DNA from 2 places in the Paraburkholderia sp. RL17-373-BIF-A genome. Region 1 is predicted to be linked to the other one. Evidence: riboswitches for the same ligand, from Rfam matches in the RefSeq annotation. Region 1 holds a riboswitch; the other holds the start of a gene.

Region 1 (7,227 bases):
CGTCAGTCGGTTGAAGATACCCGTTCACCAGGTGAGCTAGCCATCTTTCAAGGCTACTACGAGCGGTTCGGCAAGGAGCTTGGTGACCGCCTCCCAGCGCTGGTGCCGCAGGTCTACCTGCACTACGACCCCTACACCCGACGTCAGCGAGGTGACGAAAAATTTCTGGCGCGCCAGCGCATGGACTTTCTCTTGATGCTCGACCACGGCGTACGCATCGTCATTGAAGTTGATGGTCGTCACCACTACGCCACACAAGACCCGAGTTCACTTGACCGGTATGTCGCCAGTGCGCAACTTTACGCCGAAATGGCGGCAGAGGACCGGCGATTACGCCTGATGGGCTATGAGGTGTACCGCTTTGGCGGATACGAGTTTCCGGACGTCGACCTTGCGAAACGGCAAGTTGGTCTTCGTGCGCAGAAATGTGTCGCCGACTTCTTTGAGCGACTATATGCGAAGCATGGCGTCCGATAACCGGTACTGCCAGCAAATAGTTCAATTCCGTCCACCGGCCTTCGCGACCTCCTTACGGAATTCGCGGTTGGCGACAACTGCAGGCCGTAGCCGCATTTGGATTTGCTTGTAGGAGGTCACGCTACACCCAATGAGCGCCTTTGCGAGATTTCAAACCATAGCCGGCTGGCAACACGACCATCAATGGAATCAAATCTCGCGACGGTGGTCCGCGCCAGAAATCGGATGACGTTTCGTCAATGACCATGACCTGCCCTTTGCTATCGACTGGACCCAGTGCATGAAGAACGATTGCGATGACCTTCTTCATCGACGTCATGCCTTCGATGGATGAAACGACTTTTTTCATACGCTGCGTTTCGACGCCAGGCCCTTCGAGCGTCTCAAAGGCGACATGCAAAACAGAGGGTAGGTTGTCGGGCAGTTGGCGCACTGCGCGGGCTATAGTGGCCTTTACATCTCGCGCTTTCCGCTCAATGGCGCCGTCAGCATCGCAGCTAAATGTCGCTCCGCTCGCCCAATCCACTGTATCCAAGTATGTCGCAAAGTAGCCAGGCAGCACTCCCGAAGTCTTCGTTTTCCCTTCCACTGACAACGAGGTAATTGCATTTTCCGGTACCCAGTCGCCGCCGAGCAAGTGGCGCAACTTTGAGCCTGCCAATTTCACCGAACTCCATGCTAAGTCGGAGTCGAGCTCCGTACGGTCGACGGTTCGCAGGCGAATAGTCGCTTCTTCATCGGACGAAGACGCCTCTGTACCTTTTAGTGGTGACAACGCCATGATGCGCCTCTGCAGCCAATCGCTCGGCAAATTCACTAGCTCGACGTGAACCGCGACGTCCAGCCAAACCAACTGGCCCGCTTCGCGCAAGACAGGGAGGGCCTCGTCCCAATGACGCCTCCAGAGCGCCTCCTCCTCAATCGCATACTGCGAACGCGACGACATTCGTTTGCATTCAACGAGAAGTTGCTGCCCGAGCCTTTCAACGCGCAAGTCAGGCGTCGGGTCAGCTCCCTCAGGAAGAAACTCTACCGTCCACCCACATTCGGCGTACGAAAGCGCCACGAGCACTTCGAAGATGTACCCGTCAGGCTCGCGCATACGGTCTGTCATCGTCTGGCGGAGCTTGCCATCCAGATTCTTCACAGAAATTGAATATCGGAGCTTGCTCCCAATGACGCCAAGGAACGGCAATACTCGAGCGGAGTAGTAGGTCGGCAGCTCGTAGGGGCGTGCAATAGCCAACTCGCATAAGTAAAGGTACCACGCGATGGTGTCGTCGAAAGCTAGCAGAGGAGCGTCGACGCAGCCTACAAATTCGATAGATTTCGTCTGGAACTGCTCGGCGATGGCGTCACGCCGGGAGAGCCAGGCGTCGATTCCGATTTGGGCAACAAAAACATCGAAGGCGCGACGCAAGAGGACGGGGTCCGGCTCGGAGACATCAACGTCCGAGTCAGGTGCAGTAAGCGACGAAACTCTGTCCCATACTGAATGCGGCTGCATTAATTGTTCTAGGCGACGTTCGTTGTCGCTCATTTCAGCGATTGGTGTGGTCACGTTGCGTTTTTCGTTCTGTCGAATCGAACTCAGCAATTTATTGAGGCGGCGAAAGTTCAGCGATTTAACCCCCAGTCGAAGTGAACGCAATTATTGCGCTCGTAAAGTTGCTGCACTTGCGCGCAATGAAATCGTGAACCGAGCCCTCGCCATTTCTTCTCGGCGACTAGACTTGAGCTGGGAACGCGCGACCTAAATCGGTATAGACGGGACGGAGTTCGTCAGGCGTCAGTGGCCACCGTTCGGCAGTCGCAGCAGGTGCGGTTTCTGCCATCAGATACGCTAAGAGTATCCACGCTTGCCGGTAGAGATATTGCGCGTCAGCGCGCCCTTTGACACGTTCGGCAATGAACGGCTTCTTGCCTAGCAAATCAGTCAGACGTTGACGTAGGTCTTCACCTAGGTTTTGGCGAAAAGCCTGCAATACGAGTCGGTTGCTTAGGTCGGTCTGGGGAGCGAAACCGACGTGCTCCGAGTAGACCGTAGCCAGCGTTTCGAGCGCTTCACGCTCAGCCTTAGTTGCCGAATTGAGCTCGTCGACGGCGCTGATGAAGTAGTCATCAACCGCCTCAATCAGCGCCATCCTCTTGGCAACGGTTCGCTCTACCGTCTTGGCAACCTCGGACCCAGGCTCACGCTTATAGATATTGTCGTGCGTCAGTTCACTGTGTGCGTGCTGAAGTAACGTCCGAATTTGCACTTCGCATGGCGTGTCTTTTTGAATCTCAACGCCGGATTCTGTGCGAAACGACTCCGCCGACTTCAGGACATAGTGTGTCGACTGATACGTAAACTCCAACGGCCTAGTTTCGCGTTCCGCTTCGTAATCTCTATCGAGACTACACGCCCATCTGCTGGACTGCTCAATGACGTGCTGAATCTTCTTGATGTCAGATGTAAGCAATACCACGAAGCGGACGCCGACCTTGTCCTCGATACTGACGTACGGGTCCGCGTACGGTTTGTTTCGATGAAACGCTTTACCGATGAGGGAGTCGTCCGTCTTCGTACGGGGTTTCGGCGGAATTTTAAGAAAAGCGTGCGCATCGAAGCGGTCTACCGACGCGTGCAGGTCCGCAATAATCTGATTCTTGACGAATAGACCCCAAGCGGCGTACGACTCCCGCTCGGCGTGCCATCGTGCAAGGAATTCAGTTTCGGTCATTCTTGCGTAGAGATTCGGTCTTTGATGATTACCTGCGTCCACTGCGGCGTGACGCCGTTCTTCGCTTCGCCGTCGATAAGCGACACCGTTACCAGCTTGTCGAACGAGTCTGCAGGACCGCTGATACGGACACGGCTAGCAAAATTGAGCCTGCGCAATTTCATCGCCGACGCAACGTCAGTCGTGTCTTTGTTGACCGCGACCTCTGGAAATCCTTTTTCGACCATGTACGCACGATAGGCGTCGCGCGCATCGGCATCCCCGAAATACGTATCTGCAAAGGATGCGATTCCGACGGTCGGAAGCTGGTCCGCGCGCAAATACGTGATGAGGGCGTTATGCAGCACGATTTTTTCTTCCTCGGGCTTGTCCACCGCTTGGATAAAAGCCTTCGTCAAATCGAAGAATTGCAGTGTTTGACGCGCACTAGACTGGGGAAAACCCAGCCCTAAAAATCCATCGTAGAAATACTTGGCCGCGCCGTACCGGTTCGCCACCGTCAAGGTTTCGTCATAGATGTAGGCGTCCCAACCAGCGGGAAGTTCGCCTTCAACCGGCGCCTGCGGCTCCAAGAAAAGCCCGACCTTGTAGAGCTTGGTCTGCGCGGTCAGCATAAGCGATTTCAAAAACTTGAGCTTTGGCTTTGCGTCTGCAGCTTCCCGCGCCCGCATGAAACCATTATGCACTTCGGCCTTAATGACGCCAACCAGTCGCCGTGCAGGATGGCCGGCGGTGCCGCTAAACACGACGACCACGCCACCCGGAAGGTTGCGGTTCTTTTGTTCGTCAGCGAGCTTGTCGGCGATGCCCCGCGACTCGGCAATGAAACCGGCATCGTCGGCATCGAGAGATGTGGACGCGCGATGAACGAGGCTCTCCGCGCTCGCCTTCACGATGGACATCTGAACGCATCGCGTTGCGCTGGTCATAGCAGTTACGACGCGGTCTCGAAGTGCCTCAGCGGCTTCGTCGTCCAGCACCTCGAGTTCGTCTCCAAACTCGGGTTGCACTTTGTTCCCGTCATTACCGCGCTTGAAAACCTCGTGCAGAATCACACGTGAAATCGTGAGGTTGAGAAGCTGCATCGGCCCTCCAGCCTTTATATTTTTGAGATTCGGCGCGTATCTGAGCGCCAGACCGCTGGCGATTGTAAGCCAATGTTGGTTGCTCAGCGCGCGCCGTTGTCAAAAGCCTCCGTTGGGCAAATTGCCATTTCGTTAGATACCAATCTGCCCCGACTGATTGGCACGACTGCGCCTGTAGGCGTAAGCAAAGCAACTGGTAGTCGCAGCACAGACATCGCCTCAAACGAATTTCTTTCAATTCTGTAAGTTTGGGGGGCTTTCATGTATGAAGCGCTACCCTGCAGTTGACCCGCAAGAAAAATTTATATACTGTATAAATATACAGCTCTGCGGCTTCAGTTACGGTAGCTGGTTGGTACAGTAAGACGGGATTAGGGGCGCGACGTCCTGGTAAGGTCGCTGGATGGGACGGCGATGCGCTCGATGTCCGTGAAAATCCCGCTAAGTGCTGAGTTTGGATGAGGGTTAGCCACAGACCACCGCCGCTCCGCCTTGCCTGGCGGGGCTTTCAGCGAAATGCAGAGTGCGACGTCTGTAGGGTGCATTAAAGGGTTGTGCGACACCGGTAGGGTGTACGCCCCCTGAAAAGGCCGCCGGCCGCAGCTGATTTTCTATCGAAAACTCGTCGAACCAAGTCGGAAACGACAAGAGTAGGGTGTATTTCGTGACATCAGTGGGGTAACGACACACGCAGAATGCGCTAAGCCCTTTTGTTTTTTGCGGCCTTGTCGTGTCCCGACTTCCTTCATCCTTTGAAGGATGAGCGCGTCAACATACTTGGCCTGCGGGTCATGGCGCGTTCGACCGGGTCGGTTTGGCGAGCCCATTGACGCACTGCCTCGTTCTGGTCGGACGGGCGGCGGTGCGTCATTGGTTTGTCATCTACGTCCGACCGCGGAGTTGCCCTGTGAAACATCGTCGTACCCTGCCAGTCTCCCCTTCTGCCCGTCCGCCGCGCCGCTGCTTCTGCGTGTATGCGGAGCGCCGCGCATGACTGGTCTCCTGTTCGAACTTGGCATCATGCTGGTCGTCATTCTGGTGGCGGCCGAGCTCTTCACCAATGCGCTCGAGCATCTGGGCGAACGCCTCAAGATTTCCGAAGGCGTAACGGGTTCGCTATTCGCCGCTGTCGGCACAGCGCTGCCCGAGACGCTAGTGCCGCTGCTCGCGATCGCGGGCGGCACGACGGATAGCGCGGTCAATCAGGAGATCGGCGTCGGCGCGATTCTCGGCGCGCCGCTGATGCTCTCCACCCTCTCCACCTTCCTCATGACGCTTGCGATTCTCGGTTCACGCGGCGCGCGCGGCTGGGTCGCGCCAGAGCGTACGGGCTTCACGCGCGACCTCAACTATTTCCTGTGCGCGTTCGTGCTGGCCGCCGCAGCGATGTACGTGCCGCATGAGCAGATGATGGTGCGCGCGTTCTTCAGCGTGGCGCTGGTCGGCGTGTACGTCACTTATGTGGTGATGACCTTCCGCGCATCGAATGATCTGGTCGATGCCGGCCACGGCACCGAAGCGCCGGGCAAGATGCTGATCTCGCGCCTTGGCGTGCCGACCAACCTCGCGACCATCGTGGTGCAACTGGCGCTGGCCGTCGCGCTGCTGGTGTGGGGCGCGGAAGGCTTCATCCATGGTGTGCGCGGCGTGTCGCAGGCGCTTGGGGTGTCGCCGCTGCTGCTCTCGCTGCTGATCATTCCTATCGCCACCGAGCTGCCCGAGAAGGTCAACAGCATTCTGTGGATTCGCCGCGGCAAGGACACGCTGGCGTTCGGCAACATCACCGGCGCGATGGTGTTCCAAGGCACCTTGCTGCCAGCGATCGGTATTCTGCTGACGCCGTGGGTGCCGCGCATCGAAGTGGTGACCGGCATCGTGATCACGCTCGCGTCGGCGGCGTGGCTGCGGCTCAACGTGCGCGAGCGCGGCGTGCCGGTGTGGGCGTTGCTGGTTTGCGGCGCGCTCTATGCCACGTATCTGGCGATTACGCTGAGTCGCTAGACAAGGCGCTAAAGCCAGTCATAGCGCGACAACTCTAACAACCGCTGAAGGCCGCTTACGAATGGCCTTCAGCGGTTCAGGCTCAGTTCGCCGGGGGCGTCGCCGGCGCCGCTGCCGTCGTCGCGCCTTCAGGCTTGAACACGGTCTTCCAATCATCTTTCATATCGACGACGAGCCAGCCTTTCGCGCCGGCCTCGTCCAGACCTTTGTCGAGCTTGCCGCTCTTCGCCGCGCGGTCGTACGCGTATTCGCGTTGCGCGTCTGTGTGATGCACGAGCGCGGCGAGGCGCGGGCCGTCGCCTGCCGAGGTCCATTCGAGCATCGGCGCGTCGCCGTCCGCGTTACCGAACGCGATCACCGGACGTCGGCCGATCACGCGATCGATGGCAAGTGGTTTGGCCGAGCCGTCGACCAGCGTGTCGACTTGCGCGAGGCGCGTCAGCGAGACCGCGCCGTTGCTCTGGCCGTAGCGATACTTCACGGTGCTGCCGATCACCTGCTCGGGCGGAATGCCGTACATGCGCTGAGCCACGTCGCGGACGAACTCGACGTCGCCGCCCGTCACCAGATAGGTCTTGAAGCCGCTCGCGCGCAAATAGGCGAGCAACTCGAGCATGGGCTGATACGCGAGATCGGCGTAAGGCCGGTTGAAGCGCGGGTCGTTCGCGGCATCGAACCATTCGTGCACGAGCGCGGCGAACTGGTCGCCCGTCAGGCCGGCGTGGGCCGCCGCCAACACCCGCATCGAGCCGGCGTCGCCGCTTGCCGCCACATTCTTGAGATTGCCTTTGAGGATTGAGCGGAACGGTTCCTGACGCTTCCATTCCGGATGCCGCGCGGCCACCGTCTTCACACGTTGCAGCGCGAACACCAGTTGCACCGAGGCCGGTTGCTCCGGCCACAGCGTGCCGTCGTTATCGAACACGGCGATCCGGTCG
Region 2 (7,227 bases), on a different contig from region 1:
ACGAGTGCATGACAATGCCGGACTTTGCCGGCACCGTGATTTGTCCCGAGGACATTCCCCGCGTTGCACCCGAGTTTCAGAAGGCACTACAAGGCTTGCGCGGCGACGACCTCGAGTTTCGCTGCGTTCGCAAGGACGGCTCGCTCATGTGGCTGTCCGCGTCCTGGGTTCCGATTACCGATTCCAAGGGCAAGTTCATCGGCTTTCGCACGAGCGGCCGCGACATTACCGAGCGCAAACAGGTCGAGGCTGAACTGCGAATTGCCGCTGTCGCCTTCGACTCGATGGAGCCGATGATGATCACCGACGCGAGCGCCACCATTCTGCGCGTGAACTCGGCTTTCACCGAATGCACCGGCTATACGGCCGAGGAAATCGTGGGCCAGACACCGCGCGTGCTGCGCTCCGGCCGCCATGACGCCGCATTCTTCCAGGAGATGTGGGAAGCGATTCATCGCGCCGGTGGGTGGCAAGGGGAAATCTGGGATCGCCGCAAGAACGGCGAGGTGTATCCGAAATGGCTCACGATCTCCGCCGTGATGAGCGACGACGGAATCGTCAGTCACTATGTCGGCACGCATCACGACATTACCGAACGCAAGATCGCGGAAGAGCGAATCAAGGAATTGGCCTTCTTCGATGCGCTGACCCGGTTGCCCAATCGCACCCTGTTGCTGGATCGCCTGAGGCAGGCAATCACGGCCAGCGCGCGGAACGAAGCGTGCGGCGCCTTGCTGTTCATCGACCTGGATCACTTCAAGACGTTGAACGATACCTTGGGTCACGACAAAGGCGATCTACTGCTGCAGCAAGTCGCGCAGCGTCTGGCGGACAGCGTGCTCGAGAGCGACACCGTGGCCAGAGTGGGCGGCGACGAGTTCGTGGTGGTGCTCGGCAACCTGCACAAGAACCGGCAGGAGGCGGCCAACCAGACGGAGGCCGTGGGCGAAAGAATTCTCGCCGTTCTGGGTAGTCCCTATCATCTTGGCAAAATCGAATACCGCACTAGCGCGAGCATCGGCGCCACCGTGTTCAGAGGGCATCAGGCGTCGATCGACGAGCTTCTCAAGCAGGCCGACCTCGCAATGTACAAGTCCAAGGAAAGAGGACGCAATGCCGTGCGTTTCTTCGATCCGGACATGCAAACCGTCGTGGTGCAGCGCGCCGCGCTGGAAGCGGGGTTGCGCAATGCAATCGAGGACAATCAGTTTCTGCTCCATTATCAGGCGCAGGTCGTCGGTACTCGTGTAACCGGCGCGGAAGCACTGGTGCGCTGGCAGCATCCGCAGCGCGGTGTCGTGCCGCCTGCCGAGTTCATTCCGCTGGCTGAAGAAACCGGATTGATCCTTGCGCTGGGAAGCTGGGTGCTGGAGGCTGCCTGCGCGCAACTGGCGCAATGGGCTGCGCGGCCGGATATGGCGCATCTCACGATTGCGGTCAACGTCAGCGCACAGCAGTTCCGCGAAGCTGACTTCGTGGACAACGTATTGACGATCATCGCTCGAACCGGCGCGCGGCCCGACAGGTTGAAACTGGAACTGACGGAAAGCGTCTTGGTCGACAACGTGCAGGACATCATCGAGAAGATGGGCGCGCTGAAAGCGAAAGGCATTGTCTTCGCACTGGACGACTTTGGCATCGGCTATTCGTCGCTGTCCTATTTGAAGCGCCTGCCGTTGGACCAGTTGAAAATCGACCGCTCATTCGTGCGAGACGTGCTCGTCGATCCCAACGACGCTGTGATTGCCAGGACCATCGTGGCACTGGCGCGCAGCCTCGGTTTGGGCGTGATCGCCGAAGGAGTCGAAACGGAGGCTCAGCGGGATTTCCTCGCGGCAGCGGGATGCTACGCGTATCAGGGCTATTATTTCTGCCGCCCGATTCCCATCGAGGGTTTTGAAGCGATTTTGAGCAGCGTCGAGACGCGTCAGTGCGTGGCGGAGTGAGTGAGAGATAAATGACGCGTCATCAGTAGCGCAACGTTGACGCAAGCGCTCGTAGAAACATAGCCTCGGCGTCTGGGCGATCCATACACTTCGTGCGGTTTTCGCCCTCTACATACCTCGGCGTCTTCCTACAAGCGCTTGCGGCAACCGTCTACGAAACCTCGCTCGGTGTCACCTCGAGATTCTGTCATCAACCGTATAACGAACGTATATAACCGCAGGGTGAATGCTGTTAATACGGCGTATCGAAACGCGCGACGAGTCCCGGATGCAGCCAGGTCAATCTGTGGCGCATGTCTCGCTGTTTCGCTCAACCAGCATGCCTTCTTTATCAAGAAGCTCGTGCTTTATACAAGGGATTTAGGTACAGGCCGATATCATCGCTCCGCTTGATGCCACTGCTTTAAAGCCAGGCGTCATTCTTGGGAGAAAAATCATGTTTGATATTGGAAAAGAGTATTCTCGGGAAGATATTCATCGGGTGACGGGAGGATGCAAACAGGCATTCTTGCCCGTGAAGGGCGGCAAGGTCGTCGCTGCGCGATTGCGTCAGGATCTCAACCCGTATGCACCGGATGTGATCGTCTGCGATGGCAGCGCCGCTGCACGAGCGGCAGGCCGAACGCTCGCGCGACAGACCGACCCACTGCCTGTTTTTGTCCGAACAGCGACTGACCGATTCCGTTACATGGGCGAGTACGTCACCGAGGAATCGTTTACTGCTCCGATCGACTACGCCAAGTACGTGCAGAACACGGGCTTTACGCTTGGTCAGATTTCGCGAGTGATCAAGATGAAGCGCCGTTGATCTCAACGGAAACTTCGATTCGGAATCGTCTCTTCGTCGGTTGGGTTGTAGCTCGTGCCCAACCGGCGATCATCAATCACACGTTTGAATGCGCGCGCCGTACCAATGTCGTACGACGCGACACGTTTTACAGATAGCTGCAGACGTAGTCGAGTGTTTCGATCACGTCGATATCGAAGCGGCTTTTCCCGGGCACCGAAAACGACTCGCCCGCACCATACGTCTTCCACTCGTCACTGCCTTCGAGGCGGATGCGGCATTGGCCGGCCTGCACTTCCATGAGTTCCGGCGCATCAGTGCCGAAGTTCAGCGCGCCGGGCAGGATCACGCCAAGCGTTTTGCGCGTACCGTCGGCAAAGAGAACGGTGTGCGAGACACACTTGCCGTCGAAGTAGACGTTGGCTCGTTTAACAATGGAAACCTGATCGAATTGCGTTGCGGCCGTCATGCCAATCTTCCTCTGGGTTGTCGTGGGTGGATGCGTTTGCGCGGACTTCAGGTCGGACGCAAGCCCGCCATGATACAGGCGGCGCGCGCGCCAGTCGTCGATCGCGCCGCAAGAGGTGGAGAGCAGCCGGCGGCCGTCAACCACCGTCTAGCCGATGATCTTCAGATGCTCAGCCAGGATAGTGCTGCCAATACCGATCAGCACGACGCCACCCGCCAACTCCGCACGCCTGCCGGCCACATGCCCGATGACACGGCCGAGCATCACGCCGATCGTGACCATCGTCATGGTGGCGAGCCCGATCGCGGCGGCAGTGGAATAGATGTTGACGTCCACGAAGGCGAGGCCCGCACCGACCGCCATGGCATCGATACTCGTGGCAAAGCCGGTCAGCGCCAGCAACCAGAACGAATGAGTCGACGGTTTCGCCGCCTCGATTTCCTTGGCGACAAAGCTATTGAAAACCATGCGGGCGCCGAGGACCAACAACAGCGCAAACGCGATCCAGTGATCCCATGCGGAGACGTATTGCGCTGCAGCTTTGCCGAGGAACCATCCGACCAGGGGTGTCAGCGCTTCGATGACGCCGAAGATGAGTCCCGTCCTGACAGCCTCACGCCAGTGAGGACGTTTGAGCGTGGCGCCTTTGCCGATTGCGGCCGCAAAGGCGTCGGTGGACATGGCGAAAGCAAGGAACAGCGTTGCGACAGGATTCATGAGAGGAGGGCTCGAGGTCGGGCGGAAAACCGCGACACACCTCCGCGCCCGACCGGTCGCGTGGTGTGTCGATGGTCTTGCCAACCAAAGGGCTACCTGCACCACGGTCTGCGCGACCGAGAATGTTGACGCAGGCGCTTCTGGGTAGAAGCCGGCTACTCCCCAAAGACAGGGGCGAGCATATCACATCGAAAGCTTTATGTAATACGGATCGCACCTCGCGTATGTGGAGACGAAATAAATCTGTCGCCACTTCATGTATCAGTAGCGTGGCAATCGGCCGATGGTATATGTTGAATTAGTGGCACACCGTCCTTCAGGAAAAGAGACAGGTCACGTTCGCGGAAGGCAGGTACGCAAAACATCAGAACAATACGAATGCGCGTCCGGCGATAGGGCAACGGGACGCCCGTTCCTCGTACGGAGGTTGCTTCGGCGACGCTGACTGTTGCGTGGGGACGCAGGCGACTCCTCGAAAAAAACGAGGCCTCACAAAAGCATGAATCGGTTCCGCACGTGCATCGGCCTATGCCAATTGTTGCACCGCGAGAACGCGAAACTGGAGCGAGACATGAGCCAGTCAGTATCCGCCGCGCCCGATGCGGGCCATTCCGGCGGGCGCGGGCATCAGCGGCCGGCGATGCCCGCACTCGCGCTTGCAGCATTGGGTGTGGTGTATGGCGATATCGGCACCAGTCCACTCTATACGCTGCAGACGGTGTTCGATCCAGTCAACGGACTGTCGCTCAACGCGCTGAATGTGGTCGGCATTGTCTCGCTGATCGTCTGGTCGCTGATCATCGTCGTCTCGCTCAAATACGTCACGTTGATTCTGCGCGCGAACAATCACGGCGAAGGTGGGATCATGGCGCTGCTGGCGCTGGCTGCGTCGTCGGTTGCCACGCGGCCGCGCTTGCGCCATATGTTGCTGGGTGTCGGCATCATGGGTGCAGCACTCTTTTACGGCGACAGTGTGATCACGCCGGCGATCTCGGTGTTGAGCGCGGTCGAAGGTCTTCAGGTCGCCGCGCCGTTTCTCAAGACCTGTGTGATTCCCGTGACGCTGGTTGCGCTGGTCACATTGTTCCTGATGCAGAAGCGCGGAACGGCCGGTATCGGCATCGTGTTCGGACCGGTGATGGTGCTCTGGTTCATCGTGCTTGCCGTGGTGGGCGTCATCAACTTGATGCGCGCGCCCGCGATTCTCGTCGCGCTCAATCCGCTCGCGGGGCTGGCGTTTTGCCTGCATCATCGGTGGCTGGCGTTCGTTGCTTTGGGTGCGGTCGTTCTGTCCTTGACCGGCGCGGAAGCGCTCTATGCGGACATGGGACATTTCGGCGCGAGGCCGATCCGGCTGACGTGGTTCGGCCTCGTGTTTCCCGCGCTTGCGTTGAACTATCTGGGGCAGGGCGCGTTGCTGCTTGCCGATCCGGGCGCGCTGCAAAATCCGTTCTACAAACTGTTTCCGCAATGGGCGCTGTATCCGATGATCGTGCTGTCGACGATCGCGACCGTAATCGCGTCGCAAGCCGTTATCTCCGGCACGTATTCGATGACGAAGCAGGCGATGCAACTCGGCTTTCTGCCGCGCATGAATGTCGTCTACACGTCGGAAAGGGAAATGGGGCAAATCTACGTGCCAGGCATCAACTGGACGTTATTGGCCGCCGTCGTGGCGGCTGTGCTCGGCTTCGGTTCATCCACGGCGCTCGGCTCCGCGTACGGTATCGCTGTCACCGGCACGATGCTGATTACGACGATCCTGACGTTCTTCGTCATTCGCTACGCGTGGCATTACAACTGGCTGCTATGCGTGTTTGCGACCGGTTTTTTCTTCGTGATCGACGCGGCGTTCTTCTCCGCGAACCTGCTGAAGCTCATGCAGGGCGGCTGGTTCCCGCTCCTCGTCGGGCTGATCATCTACACGATCATGGCGACCTGGGGACGAGGCTGGGAGATGATGCGCGCCGAAGCGCGCGTGAGGGCCGGGACGATGCCGCTCAAGCCCTATCTGGCCACGTTGTTGAAGGACTCGCCGATGCGATGCGGTGGCACGGCAATCTTTCTATCGCCCGATCCTGATGGCGTGCCGCATTCGTTGATCAACAATTTGATGCATAACCGCGTGCTGCACAAACGTGTCGTTTTCGTGACGGTGAACAATGAGGAGATACCGTGGGTGCCTACGAGTGAGCGCGTGAGTGTGCACCCGCTAGATTCGGACTGCTACCAGGTCACGATCACGTATGGTTTCATGGACGAGGTCGACTTGCCGCGCGCGCTTGAAATTTGTAAGTCGCAAGGTTTGACATTCGAGCCGGCGGAGACTTCCTACTTCCTTAGCCGTGCGACCTTGGTGCCCACTCGTGATAGCGGCATGGCGATGTGGCGAGAGCGTTTGTTCTCAGTCATGTTGCATAACGTGGGTAACGTTGCGGCTTATCTGAAGCTGCCGGCTAATCGAGTGATTGAGTTGGGGGCACGCGTGGAGATTTGAGGAATGCATAAGAACGCGAACAAAAGCCTCGTCCGCAGGCGTGAGAGAATCAAATATTCACTTTACTTTTAATTCGGAATACACTGAATTTTCTATTTCTCTTTTCTTTACCCGCTAGTCTTCAGTAACAGATGTTTTTGTCGTGCTCCGCGAGCCGAAGCAAACCGAGTCGGCTCGTGCCCAACACCATTTGAACGGGACGACTCATCATGGCTGATACGAGCTACATGGCACGAAAATCCGTCGCCGATATTGTAGGAAGCGCCGACGCGGAAGAAGGCCACGCACTATCGAAAACACTCGGCGCAACCAGCATCACGGCGATGGGCATTGGCGCGATCATCGGCGCCGGCATCTTCGTTCTCACCGGCACCGCCGCGGCGCAATTCGCCGGCCCGAGCATCATCCTGTCATTCGTACTCGGTGGCATTGCGTGCGCGTTCGTCGGCCTCTGCTATTCGGAGCTGGCAGCGATGTTGCCCGTATGCGGCAGCAGTTACACCTACACGTATGCCACGCTGGGTGAAATTTTCGCGTGGATCATCGGCTGGGACTTGATCCTCGAATATGCGATGGGCGCCGCCACTGTCGCGGTCGGGTGGTCCGGTTATATCGTGAGCTTGCTGCATAACGTGGGGATCAATATCCCGCCCGATCTAGCCACCGCACCCGGCACCATCATCAAGCTACCCGATGGCACCACCGCGACAGGCATCATCAATTTGCCCGCGATCGTGATCATCGCCATTCTCACCACCATGCTCGTGCTCGGTACGAAGGAATCAGCACGGCTCAACAACGTCATGGTGGC

The links. Region 1 has a riboswitch for manganese ahead of P0D80_RS16935 (sodium:calcium antiporter). Riboswitches for the same ligand answer to the same signal wherever they lie in the genome.
Region 2: linked by a shared signal. The riboswitch ahead of mntP (manganese efflux pump MntP) and the one ahead of P0D80_RS16935 (sodium:calcium antiporter) in region 1 are both predicted to bind manganese.

The regions. Positions count from the first base shown of each region.
Region 1 covers NZ_JARESO010000012.1:52,076-59,302, forward strand. The annotation lists gene P0D80_RS16915 (AbiJ-related protein) at 1-477, shown strand, start outside; gene P0D80_RS16920 (hypothetical protein) at 599-2,128, opposite strand; gene P0D80_RS16925 (GTP pyrophosphokinase) at 2,205-3,203, opposite strand; gene P0D80_RS16930 (nucleoid-associated protein) at 3,200-4,288, opposite strand; yybP-ykoY riboswitch at 5,024-5,182, shown strand; gene P0D80_RS16935 (sodium:calcium antiporter) at 5,279-6,289, shown strand; gene P0D80_RS16940 (HAD family hydrolase) at 6,372-7,227, opposite strand, start outside.
Region 2 covers NZ_JARESO010000020.1:105,965-113,191, forward strand. The annotation lists gene P0D80_RS24490 (bifunctional diguanylate cyclase/phosphodiesterase) at 1-1,946, shown strand, start outside; gene P0D80_RS24495 (DUF6697 family protein) at 2,383-2,754, shown strand; gene ppnP (pyrimidine/purine nucleoside phosphorylase) at 2,882-3,202, opposite strand; gene mntP (manganese efflux pump MntP) at 3,350-3,919, opposite strand; yybP-ykoY riboswitch at 3,929-4,095, opposite strand; gene P0D80_RS24510 (potassium transporter Kup) at 4,491-6,416, shown strand; gene P0D80_RS24515 (amino acid permease) at 6,626-7,227, shown strand, end outside.